2 linked regions of the Nitratidesulfovibrio vulgaris str. Hildenborough genome follow. The protein of the gene in region 1 binds, or shares a complex with, the protein of each later gene. Links are inferred from orthologs where the notes say so. Each region holds a gene or a part of one and is shown on either strand. Other genes may lie near its edges. The genes, in order: trxA and DVU_RS07820.

Region 1 (6,336 bases):
CGAGGCATCCGTGGCGCATTTCTTACAGGCGAATCCTTCCGCCCGCAAGGTGGGCAAACGTATCGACGTCTACCTGATAGGGAATGTCGAGCATCGCCCGGTGCAGGGGGGCGACATCCGCGCCGACCTGCTACAACGCGATTTCACCATCAATGCACTGGCACTCGAGGCTGACGGAACACTCCATGCCCACCCTGATGCACTCGCCGACCTGAGGGCTAGCATCATACGGCCCGCCTCGCCGGGGGCCCTCATGGCCGACCCCGTAAGAGTGTTGAGGGCGGCGAGGTTCGCTGCACAACTGCCGGAAATGTCCCTTGCACAGGAGACGCTGGAGGCCATGCGCGCCGTCGCGGCAGCAGGGTACCTCGCGGAGATGCCATGTGAACAGGTGTGCCGCGAGACGTTGAAGGCCCTTGGCAGCCCTGCACCGGAGCGTTTTTTCATATCGCTGGCAAAGGGTGGATGCCTTCAACCGTGGTTCGCTGAAGTCGCAGACCTTACAGGGGTGCCAGCCGGGCCGCCAGCCTACCATACGGGAAGCGCGTTCGACCATACGATTGACATCATGCGTCGCCTCGCGGGAGACGCCTTCGATGTATGGCTTGGCCTTTGCCACGACCTCGGCAAGGGAACGACACCGGCAGACATTCTTCCGAGACATCTCGGCCATGAACATCGTGGCGAGGAAGCCGCCACGGCCCTCGGGCAGCGACTTGGCATGAGCAACCGCTTCATCCGCGGCGGCGCACTGGCAGCCCGGATGCATATGAAGGCCGGGCGCTACGACACCCTGCGCCCGCACACGCGGGTCGACCTCCTGCTGGTCTTGCACCATGCCGGAATCATCAGGAACGTCTGGAATCTGGTCACGGCAGACAGCGGAATCGACCATACGGCCACCGCCATGGCGGAACTTGAAACGATACTTGCCGTGAAACTCCCGCCGTCCCTGCGGGGCAAGGGGCCAGAGTCCGGCAGGATGCTTCGCGAGATGCAGTGCATGGCCCTTGCCGCACGAAGGACAGAACCGGATGGGGCCTCAGGAGAAAGGTGCCCCGGAGGCCCGGCATAGCAGGGCCTTTTCCTCCAGTCGACCGGCGCAAAGGGTCACAGCATACAACGCAAAAAGCCCCGGATTCCTCCGGGGCTCATGGCAGTATTCGTCGGGCCGGCTACAGCCACTTGAACCATTGCTTCCACGATCCTTCGCGGGCTTCGCGAATATTCTCGGACTGTGCTTCGCGATGGCGCAGATAGGCCACGTTCGCCTTCTCGGTGGCGTACTCCACAGCGTGGGGGACATCCTTGAAGTTGTCTCGCACGAAGGAGTAACGCTGCCATGCGGCTCCATATTTTCCGGTGCGCCAGTACACGTCGGCGATGAAGAGTTCGCGTTCGGCCAGCAGACGGCGGCATTCCTTCATATGCTCTTCGGCCTTGGCCGCATACTCGGTGCCGGGGTACGATTCACGCAGCCGCTGGAAGTACTGGTAGGCCTCCTGAACATTGTTCACGGGCCTGTCGACCGAGATGAAGCTCTTCAGACGTGCCATGCCCACCTGGTACAGGACATATGGGATGGCCTGATGACGGGGATGCAGCGTCTCGAACTCCTTGTACGCCTCGGCAGCAGCCGGATATTCCTCGTCGAGGAAGTAGGCGTCCGCAAGGGAGAGTTCAGCTTCTATGGTGTAGGGGCTGAAGGGATAGTTGTCCTTGAGTCTGGTATAGGCCTGCGCGGCGGCGACGTAGTCCTTCTCACGCATGGCGTCGTTACCAGACTCGTAGAGTTCCTGCGCCGTGTCCTCTGGGGGGGGCAGGTAGAAATAGTCGATAATACCGCAACCGGACAACATGAAGGTGAGAGCCGCCATGCAGGCTGCGCGAAGGAGTGTCTTACGCATCGAGCTGTTCCAGATAGACGAATGCGGCGTTGGCCGCCGTTGCGCCGTCACCCACGGCGGTGGTCACCTGACGGCACATCTTTGACCTGATGTCGCCTGCGGCGAAGATGCCGGGCAGGTTGGTTCGCATTTCGCCATCAGTGATGACGAAGCCCTGCTCGTCCCGCTCGATACCGCCGGGCAGAAAACCGCCGACAGGCTCGAACCCAATGAAGATGAACAGACCATCGAGTTCGAGGAACGATGTCTCGCCGGTCTTCACATTGCGCACCGTCACGCCCGTGAGCCTGTCATCGCCATGAATGGCCTCGACGACAGAACTCCTCACCACATCGATGTCGGGCATGATGCACACCTTGTCCTGATAGCACTTGGCGGCCCGGAAGTCGTCGCGGCGGTGGATGAGGTGCAACTTCTTGACAAGCTTGGAAAGATACAGCGACTCTTCGAGGGCCGAGTTCCCTCCGCCTACCACGCCCACGACCTGCCCGCGAAAGAAGTTGCCATCGCAAAGGGCGCAGTAAGAAACACCCTTTCCGGTCAACCGCTCCTCGTCAGGCAAGCCAAGGCGCTTGTACCGCGCTCCGGAGCACAGTATGAGCGTGCGGCCCGAAATCCAGTCATCCCCTACCCGCACCCTGTTGTCTGCGGGGGCGGGGACGATTTCCCTGACCTCGTCATTGAAACGGGTAATGGCATAGCCTTCGAGATGAGCCGCAAAGAGGTCTGCAAGCTCCCAGCCCTGAATCCCTTTCGGGAAACCGGGGTAGTTCTCGATTTCGGAGGTCATGAGCACCTGGCCACCGGGCGAAAGCCTTTCGACCATGGCCACGGAAACGCCCGACCTCGCAAGATACAGGGCGGCCGTCATGCCTGCGGGGCCGCCCCCAATGACGATGGCGTCGAACTGCTGCATTACCCGAGTGCCTTCTGGGCGATCATATCCTTGATGCTGCTCTTGGAAACGGCCCCGGTCACCTGTTCCACCACTTCACCATTCTTGAAGAGGATGAGCGTGGGAATGGCGCGGATGCCGTACTTGCTGGGAGTGGCGGGATTGTCGTCGACGTTCATTTTCACGATGAGCACCTTGCCCTCGTATTCGGCGGCAAGTTCATCGATGACGGGCCCCATGGCACGGCACGGCCCACACCAGGGAGCCCAGAAGTCGATCAGCACGGGAATGGCGGACTTGAGAACAGAGGCTTCGAAAGTGGCATCGGTGATCTGAGCAGCCATGGTGAGCTCCTTGAGTCTAGGTGTGACACCGGAAACCGGCTTGGATGGACGGTAGCCTGCACCGCCCCGATTCTCGGCAACTTTAGAGAGATATTAGCGGTGCCCTGCCGTGTCAAGAGCACCCGGCAGGTCCCTGACGGTAGTCATCAGGGATGGCACGCCCGCGGGGTACGGCCTCAAGGTCGAGGCTGTGCGAAAGCCCCCCCTGACGTAACAGCCACCCCGCATACGCGATCATCGACCCGTTGTCGGTGCAAAGTGGTGGAGACGGGACGATAAGCTCAAGCCCCCGGGATACAGCCAAGCGGGCCGTGTGCTCTCGCACATAGCTGTTGGCGGCGACGCCTCCGGCGACGATGAGCGCCCGCACCCCCACTCCGTCGTCGCCATCAAGGGCACGCCCCAGCTTGATGCATAACGTCTCTGCCACCGCCTCGTTGAATGAGGCGCACATGTTCCGCAGCCCTTCAGGTGCATCATGTCCTCCGGCGACGGCTTGAGCGGCATCGGGGGATGGTACAAGCTCCGGGTGGCGCGACAAGTGGGTCTGCACAGCGGTCTTGAGCCCGCTGAAACTGAAATCGAGGTTGTCATTGTCCGTATACGGACGAGGAAACAGGCGTGGGTCAGCTATGCCACGACGTCCCTGCTGGTCGAGAATACGCCCCCCAGGATAGGGAAGACGCAACATCTTCGCAACCTTGTCGTAGGCCTCCCCAGCGGCATCATCGAGCGTCCGCCCCAGCAGACGGAACGAGACCGGCGACTCGATGCGATAGATATGCGTATGCCCCCCGGAAACAAGCAATCCGAGGGCAGGGAACACCAGTTCGCGTTCCAGCCCCGCGGCAAGGAGGTGCGCATGGAGATGGTTCACGCCCACGAGCGGAATATCGAACCCGAGTGCGAGCCCCTTGGCGAAGGCCATCCCCACGAGCAGGCTGCCCAGCAGCCCCGGGCCACGGGCCACCGCAACCGCGTCGAGTTCAGTAGGCCCGACGCCCGCTTCCCGAAGAAGCAGGTCGTACAAGGGGCCTATGAGCCTGTAGTGCTCGCGCGACGCGATCTCTGGCACGACACCACCGAACAGCGCATGGATGTCTGCCTGACTGGACATGACGGCATGCACAAGCCTGCCGTCACGTACAAGCGCAAGGCCCGTCTCATCGCACGAGGTCTCTATTCCGATACAGAGCATAGTTTACCGTAACCGCGAAGGTAGCTCCCTGAGCGGTCTCCTCAGGCCCTGTGACGGGCGTAGATCTCTTCGACCTTGTCGACATCGCGGGCCGAACCGATGAAGAGCGGAATGCGCTCATGCAGCGTTCCGGGGCATACATCGAGAATACGCCGCGAACCGTCGATGGCGCGCCCCCCGGCCTGCTCAGCGAGAAATGCCAGCGGAGACGCCTCGCACATGAGGCGCAGCTTGCCCTGAGGCTTGTCGGGATGGCGATAGTCCATGGGGTACATGAAGATGCCGCCATAGAGCAGCGTACGGTGAAAGTCCGCCACGAGCGAGCCCACATAACGCAACGAATAGGGCTTGCCGCGTTCGTTGTGATCACCCTTGAAGTAGGAGACTATCTCTCTCGTAGGTTCGTCCCAGTAGTTCCAGTACGACTCGTTGATGGAGTAGATACGCCCTCTTTCGGGGATGCTCATGTCGGGATGCGACAGAAGGAACTCGCCCACGCTGGGGTCCAGCGTGAACCCGTGAACGCCCTGCCCGGTACTGAACACGAGCATGGTCGACGGCCCGTAGAGGATGTAGCCAGCGGCCACCTGCTCATAGCCGGGCTGCAGGACATCATCGATACACACGTCGTCCGAGGCAGGAGACTTGCGGCGCAGGATCGAGAAGATGGTGCCGACATTGATGTTGACGTCAATGTTGGAGGAACCGTCCAGCGGGTCGAAGATGAGCACATAATCACCACGGTGCAGCTTCTCGGGCACCTTGATGATGTCAGCGTTCTCTTCGGAGGCCATGGCGCATACGGCACCGGAGCGCTCCATTCTGTAGATGAGCACACGGTTCGCGAACTCGTCGAGTTTCTGCACAAGTTCGCCTTGCACATTCACTTCGCCGGTGCCCCCAAGGACATCGAGCAATCCGGCCTTCGTCACACTGCGGGAGATGATCTTGGCGGAAAGGACGAGGTCGTTAAGCAGGGTCGTAAACTGGCCCGTAGCTGCAGGAGACTTTTTCTGATGCAGCAGAAGATGTTCGGTAACGGTAACTTCGGGCATGACTATGCTCCTTCTTGCGGCAATGCCGCCTGCAAAACACGAAACCGGAACCCGCAACAGGAAAAGGCTGCGGGTTCCGGCACGAAAAGAAACTATCGGACGGTCGATTCCTCGATGGGGGAACCGGGCAGTTCTGGAGCCGGCGAGACCAGAAGGCTGGGGTCGTCCTCGCCAAGGGCGGGAGACGGTTCGACAGGTGCGGGGGTCTGCACCCGGCCCCCGGTACCGAGTTCACGTGCCTTGGCAAGCACGGCGAGCTGTTCTGGCTTCTCGGGGAAGCTCCCTTCGACAGGCACTGCGAAGACCAGCGGGATATTGCCGATGTAGCGGGTAACCCAGAAGAACTCACCCTGTGCGTTGGAGAGCGTTCCGAACGCGTCCTTCGCTACGAGCTTGGCCCAGTCGGCGTCATGCAGGGGGGTTGCGGTGATGTCGTACTTGCCCGGCCACAGGATGCCGGAGGGCGCGGCGATGACGATATCGGCAGGCGCGGCGGAGTACGGCAGCAGCGCACGGACGTCGAAATGCACTGCGATGACGCCCTTGAAGTCCATACCAGCGTAAAGCGGGACGGCCACAACGATTTCTGGGCCAAGAGGCGTATCCACGATCACGCTACGCAACATGCGCATCTTCTGCTTGGGGTCGGCCTCGAGAACACCGGAGAAGTCGATATTCTTGATGTCGAACGAAGGCATACGGGCAAGCACTTCACCCGAGGCATCGATGGCGGCGGCACCTGCCATCCACGGATAGGAACGAAGGAACGCCTCGACCCAACTACGGTCAGGGCGCCTGTCCGCGTTGTCGAGACCACGTTCCAGGGCGCGAAGCTGGAGGTCTATCCCGACGAAGCCGTTGGCCAGACGAACCTCTTCTGGGGTCGAATAGCCTGCTTCACCGAAATCGACCTGGGCTGGCGGATTCAGGTATTCTC
Region 2 (4,496 bases), 180 kb from region 1 along the record:
ATTCGCCATCGACAACCTCTCTGCGCAGGGAAAGTCCGGCCGCATAACCCTCGACTACTGCCCCACGGTCGAGGCACCGGCCTACAGATGGCGTCTTGTAGGGCGCAATGTATACCGTACATTCCCCTATCAGCTGACACAGGTGCAGACGGTGGTCATGCCGCGCAAATAGCTGCTTTCCCCAATCCGGCGGGCACACGCGACATGCTTTGAACATAGTCCGGACAGCCAAGAACGGAGGACACATGCACCTCTTCCAGTATCGAGAAGGCTCGCTGTTTGCGGAAGACGTCTCCATCATCGATCTCGCCTCGACCTACGGGACTCCGCTGTATGTATACTCTGCGGGTACCCTCGAACGTCATTACAGGGCCTTCGACAGTGCCTTCGGCAAGGCGGCGCATCTCACCTGCTTTTCAGTGAAGGCCTGTTCGAACATCCATATCCTGAAGTTGTTGGGTAGCCTTGGTGCGGGAGTGGACATTGTTTCGGGTGGTGAATTGCACCGGGCGCTGCTGGCTGGGATACCGGGCAGACGTATCGTGTACAGCGGCGTCGGAAAGCGTCCCGATGAAATCCGTTCCGCCCTCGAAGCGGACATTCTGATGTTCAATGTCGAATCGTTGCAAGAGTTGCGCACCATTGAAGAGGTCGCGGCGTCGATGGGGACGACGGCGCGGGTCAGCCTGCGCATCAATCCCGACGTCGACCCGCACACCCATCCGTACATCTCGACGGGCCTTCAGAAGAACAAGTTCGGCATCGAGATGACACAGGCACTGGAGGGCTACATGCTCGCCCGTGACCTGCCGCATATCGACCCCATAGGCATAGATTGCCACATAGGCTCTCAGCTGACGAGCCTGTCCCCCTTCCTTGAAGCCCTCGACAAGGTGCTGGAATTCCGCGAGCATCTGTCCATTCTGGGGTTGGACATCTCATATCTCGACCTTGGCGGCGGGCTTGGCATCACCTATGGCGAAGAGACCCCCCCTCATCCGCGCGACTTCGGACGCGCTGTACTGGAGCGCACCAAGGGGCTGAATCTGACTCTCGTCCTTGAGCCTGGGCGTGTCATTGCAGGCAACGCCGGTATCCTCGTCACAGAGGTGCTCTACACCAAAACGACCCCGAGCAAGCAGTTTGTCATTGTCGATGCCGCCATGAACGACCTCGTTCGCCCCTCGCTATACGCGTCGTATCACCGCATCGCCGAAGTGCTTCCCCATGGACGGACAGAACAGACCGTCGACGTGGTAGGCCCCATTTGCGAGTCCGGAGATTTCCTTGCCCGCGACCGGGTTCTTCCCGCTGTTGAGCAAGGAGAGTTGCTGGCGGTCTTTTCAGCCGGTGCCTACGGATTCTCCATGAGTTCACAATACAACTCACGTCCACGTGCGGCGGAAGTTCTCGTTCGTGGCGATACGGCAAAGAGCATCAGACGTCGCGAAACCTACGACGACCTGACCGCACTGGAAGGCTAGCCCTAAAGACAACTGGAAACCGCTGAGGTATGGGCGACGAGTCGGCATGCCTCTAGCCCGGAACGAAAAGGGAACCCTGCATCGGCAGAGGGTTCCCTTTTCGCATTCAAGCCCGGCAATGACAGCAGCAGGCGGCTTGATGCACCGCTGACCGATTGATGCGGCAATCAATGCCAATCAAGTATCAACTGTCAGCCTGCCTGTGAGCCTGCAACACTCGACCTTTCAATCTTGCCAGTCCGGCAAAAGAGAATGAGGCAATCGGGATACGAACAGCCGGATTTCATCCCGTACCCTGCGGTAATGCTCCAGTGCTTCTTCCGGTGATTCAGCTCTCGCGGCAAGTGATGGCGGGTCATCGAATCCCCTGTGAATACGCTGTGCCGTGCCCGGAAACCACGGACAGTTTTCTGCAGCATGTCCGCATAACGTTACGACAAAATCGAAAGAGAGGTTCGGGAACGCTTCCAATGTCTTGGAGTGCTGACGAGAGATGTCCACCCCGCATTCTGCCATCACCTTCATGGCTTTCGGGTCCAGACCCTTTGCCAGAACTCCCGCAGAATAGGCGTCAACTTCATCCCCTTTGAGCGCGTGTGCCCATCCTTCAGCCATCTGGCTTCGGCAGGAGTTACCTGTGCAAAGAAACAGAATGCGTATTTTTTTCATATAATAACCCTATGTTATAGTCGAACGAAAAAGGCGTTACCGCCGCGTTATGCTCACACCGCCTTCATGCCGTACTTCTGATCTGAACCGCGCAGTGGTTGACAAGCAATCGTTATTTGTCTATTTTGCCAAATAATCAAGTTAAATGGTGAGGGTGTATGGATACCACAACGCAACATATAGAAAAACAAGCACAATTGTTTAAGGCTTTAGGGCATCCGAGTCGATTGCGCATGGTGCATTTCCTCAAAGGAGGAGCACGGTGTGTTTGTGAACTGCAAGAGTTGATCGGGTCGGATATGTCCACCGTTTCGAGACATTTGAGCGTACTCAAGAACGCCAAGATCGTAAAAGACGAAAAGAAAGGCACCAATGTCTACTACAGCCTCGCCCTTCCATGCCTATCCGCTTTTCTGGAATGCACATATGATACGCCGTTTCGAAGGAAATGCTGTGTTGAAAGTATGGGAATCGCAAACGGCAATCAAGAAGTAGAAGGATAAAAGCAATGACCCAATGTTCTTGTAAAAATAGTATGGGGCCTTCATCTGGCGACCACGCAGACCCTAAACTTGTATACATTGTAAAGGCCGCTGTTGTTTCTGTAGTGTGGCTTTTCTGTTACATGATGCTTGAGACGTGGGCAGAGTTCATCACTCTAAAATTGTTAAGAATCGACATCTCGACTCGCCTTGGAAGCTCTATCGTCTTTTTCATGTATGACACGGTGAAGATCCTCATGCTGCTTGTCATGATGGTCTATGGCATTGCCTGGATGCGGGCGGGGCTGAATGTCGAACGTGTACGAACCTATCTTGCAGGAAAGCGCCAAGCGCTTGGCTACCCGCTCGCTGCCTGCTTCGGCGCTGTGACGCCGTTCTGCTCATGCTCAAGCGTGCCGCTTTTCATAGGTTTTTCGACAGCGGGTATTCCTCTTGGCATCACCATGGCGTTTCTCATCACATCTCCACTCGTCAACGAAGTTGCCGTCGTTCTTCTGTGGGGACTGCTAGGCTGGAAGCTTACTCTGGTCTATGTCGGCATCGGCCTGCTTGCAGGTGTGTTTGGGGGGGGATGCATGTCGTGGGTAAAGGCTGAACGATGGCTTCAACCGTTTATCCGACAGGCAATGCGCCCTGCAGGTGGCGGCCTTACGCCTTTTGCACCGTTGCCGAGTGCGGTTGCTCCGAAGATGACATGGAGAGATCGTCATTCTTTTGCGAAAAATGAAACGAGTTCGATTTTCAGTAGAGTATGGAAATGGGTCATCGGGGGGGTTGCCTTGGGAGCTGCACTCCATGGCTATCTGCCACAAGAATGGGTGGAAGAGACCCTCGGAAAGGGGCAATGGTGGTCGGTTCCTGCGGCCGTTGCGGTTGGCATTCCCCTCTACGCCAATGTCACTGGCATCATCCCCGTCATGGAGAGTTTGCTGCTCAAAGGGATGCCCATTGGAACCACCCTTGCCTTGTGCATGAGCGCCGTAGGGGCAAGCCTGCCAGAATTCATCATGCTCAAGCAGGTGATGCAATGGAGGTTGCTAGCCCTGTTTGGCGGACTGTTACTGGTGCTGTTCACGTGCGCTGGCTGGCTGCTGAACATGGTTGAAAACATCCTGCGATAATCCAGCCCGAGATGTATCCATAACAAAGGACATTTTCAGGCTTGCCTAACAGGGCGCTTTTCGTCTATCTGTCCCTTCTGCCTTGCGGAACGTAGCGCAGCCTGGTAGCGCACCTGCCTTGGGAGCAGGGGGTCGCTGGTTCGAATCCAGTCGTTCCGACCATGAAATCAAGAGGTTACGAGTGTCGCTCGTAACCTTTTTGCGTTCTGGGGACAACAGAGGGACAACAAGCTCCCTCCCTGCCCTGCCCGACAAAAACCAAAGCCAATATTTGCAGCGCATTATATAGCATCCCATGCATGCGCCCTGTGCAACATGATTGCACGACGTTGCAATGCCTTGCACTCTATGCAATCGGCAGTTTCCGCAGACAAGGCTTGCAGCGCATACCAGACCCCTCCTTTGCCACCCCTTTCAAGTTGCAACTTTTCCACCCGCACAGCCCGAAGGTTTGGGGCGGAGGAGTGATTTTGTTTCGGGGGCTGGCGTTTTTCTCGCGCAGCATGGTGACGGGGCGAGGCTGCGCCCCCATGACACGCCCCACGCGAACACGTCCAGCCACTGGCCCGAGGCGTACCGTAGAAAGGTGTTGGGCAAGGCGTCCTCGACCAGCAGCGAGACCAGCCATTACGCCGGGGCCGTGACCATGGACGAGATGAGCCGCCAGAACGGCGACCATGCGCTGTCGTTGGTGATGCGGCTGTCCTGCATGGTGTTGA

The links.
Region 2: the proteins of trxA (region 1) and DVU_RS07820 are in contact, whole or in part, in an NMR structure (PDB 2IPA), measured with the Bacillus subtilis proteins. The link is inferred for Nitratidesulfovibrio vulgaris str. Hildenborough from one-to-one orthologs.

Annotation. Positions count from the first base shown.
Region 1 is NC_002937.3:1,907,053-1,913,388, forward strand. The notes cover bases 1,485-4,304. They hold trxA (thioredoxin), read right to left. Parts: upstream 3,147-4,304; coding sequence 2,823-3,146; downstream 1,485-2,822. Other genes in these bases: DVU_RS08715 (outer membrane protein assembly factor BamD), read right to left, coding at 1,485-1,907; DVU_RS08720 (NAD(P)/FAD-dependent oxidoreductase), read right to left, coding at 1,900-2,823; tsaD (tRNA (adenosine(37)-N6)-threonylcarbamoyltransferase complex transferase subunit TsaD), read right to left, coding at 3,259-4,304. Also shown: DVU_RS08710 (tRNA nucleotidyltransferase), read left to right, coding at 1-1,075; more of DVU_RS08715, read right to left, coding at 1,176-1,484; more of tsaD, read right to left, coding at 4,305-4,344; fbp (class 1 fructose-bisphosphatase), read right to left, coding at 4,386-5,399; DVU_RS08740 (lipoprotein), read right to left, coding at 5,492-6,336. UniProt on the Bacillus subtilis protein: Participates in various redox reactions through the reversible oxidation of its active center dithiol to a disulfide and catalyzes dithiol-disulfide exchange reactions.
Region 2 is NC_002937.3:1,722,989-1,727,484, reverse strand. Bases 432-3,313 are described here. They hold DVU_RS07820 (arsenate reductase ArsC), read right to left. Parts: upstream 2,154-3,313; coding sequence 1,710-2,153; downstream 432-1,709. Other genes in these bases: DVU_RS07810 (permease), read left to right, coding at 2,662-3,313; DVU_RS07815 (ArsR/SmtB family transcription factor), read left to right, coding at 2,312-2,656; lysA (diaminopimelate decarboxylase), read left to right, coding at 432-1,484. Outside these bases: DVU_RS07830 (lipoprotein), read left to right, coding at 1-172; more of lysA, read left to right, coding at 246-431; more of DVU_RS07810, read left to right, coding at 3,314-3,777; DVU_RS07800 (hypothetical protein), read right to left, coding at 4,405-4,496. UniProt on the Bacillus subtilis protein: Catalyzes the reduction of arsenate [As(V)] to arsenite [As(III)]. In vitro, can dephosphorylate para-nitrophenyl phosphate (pNPP).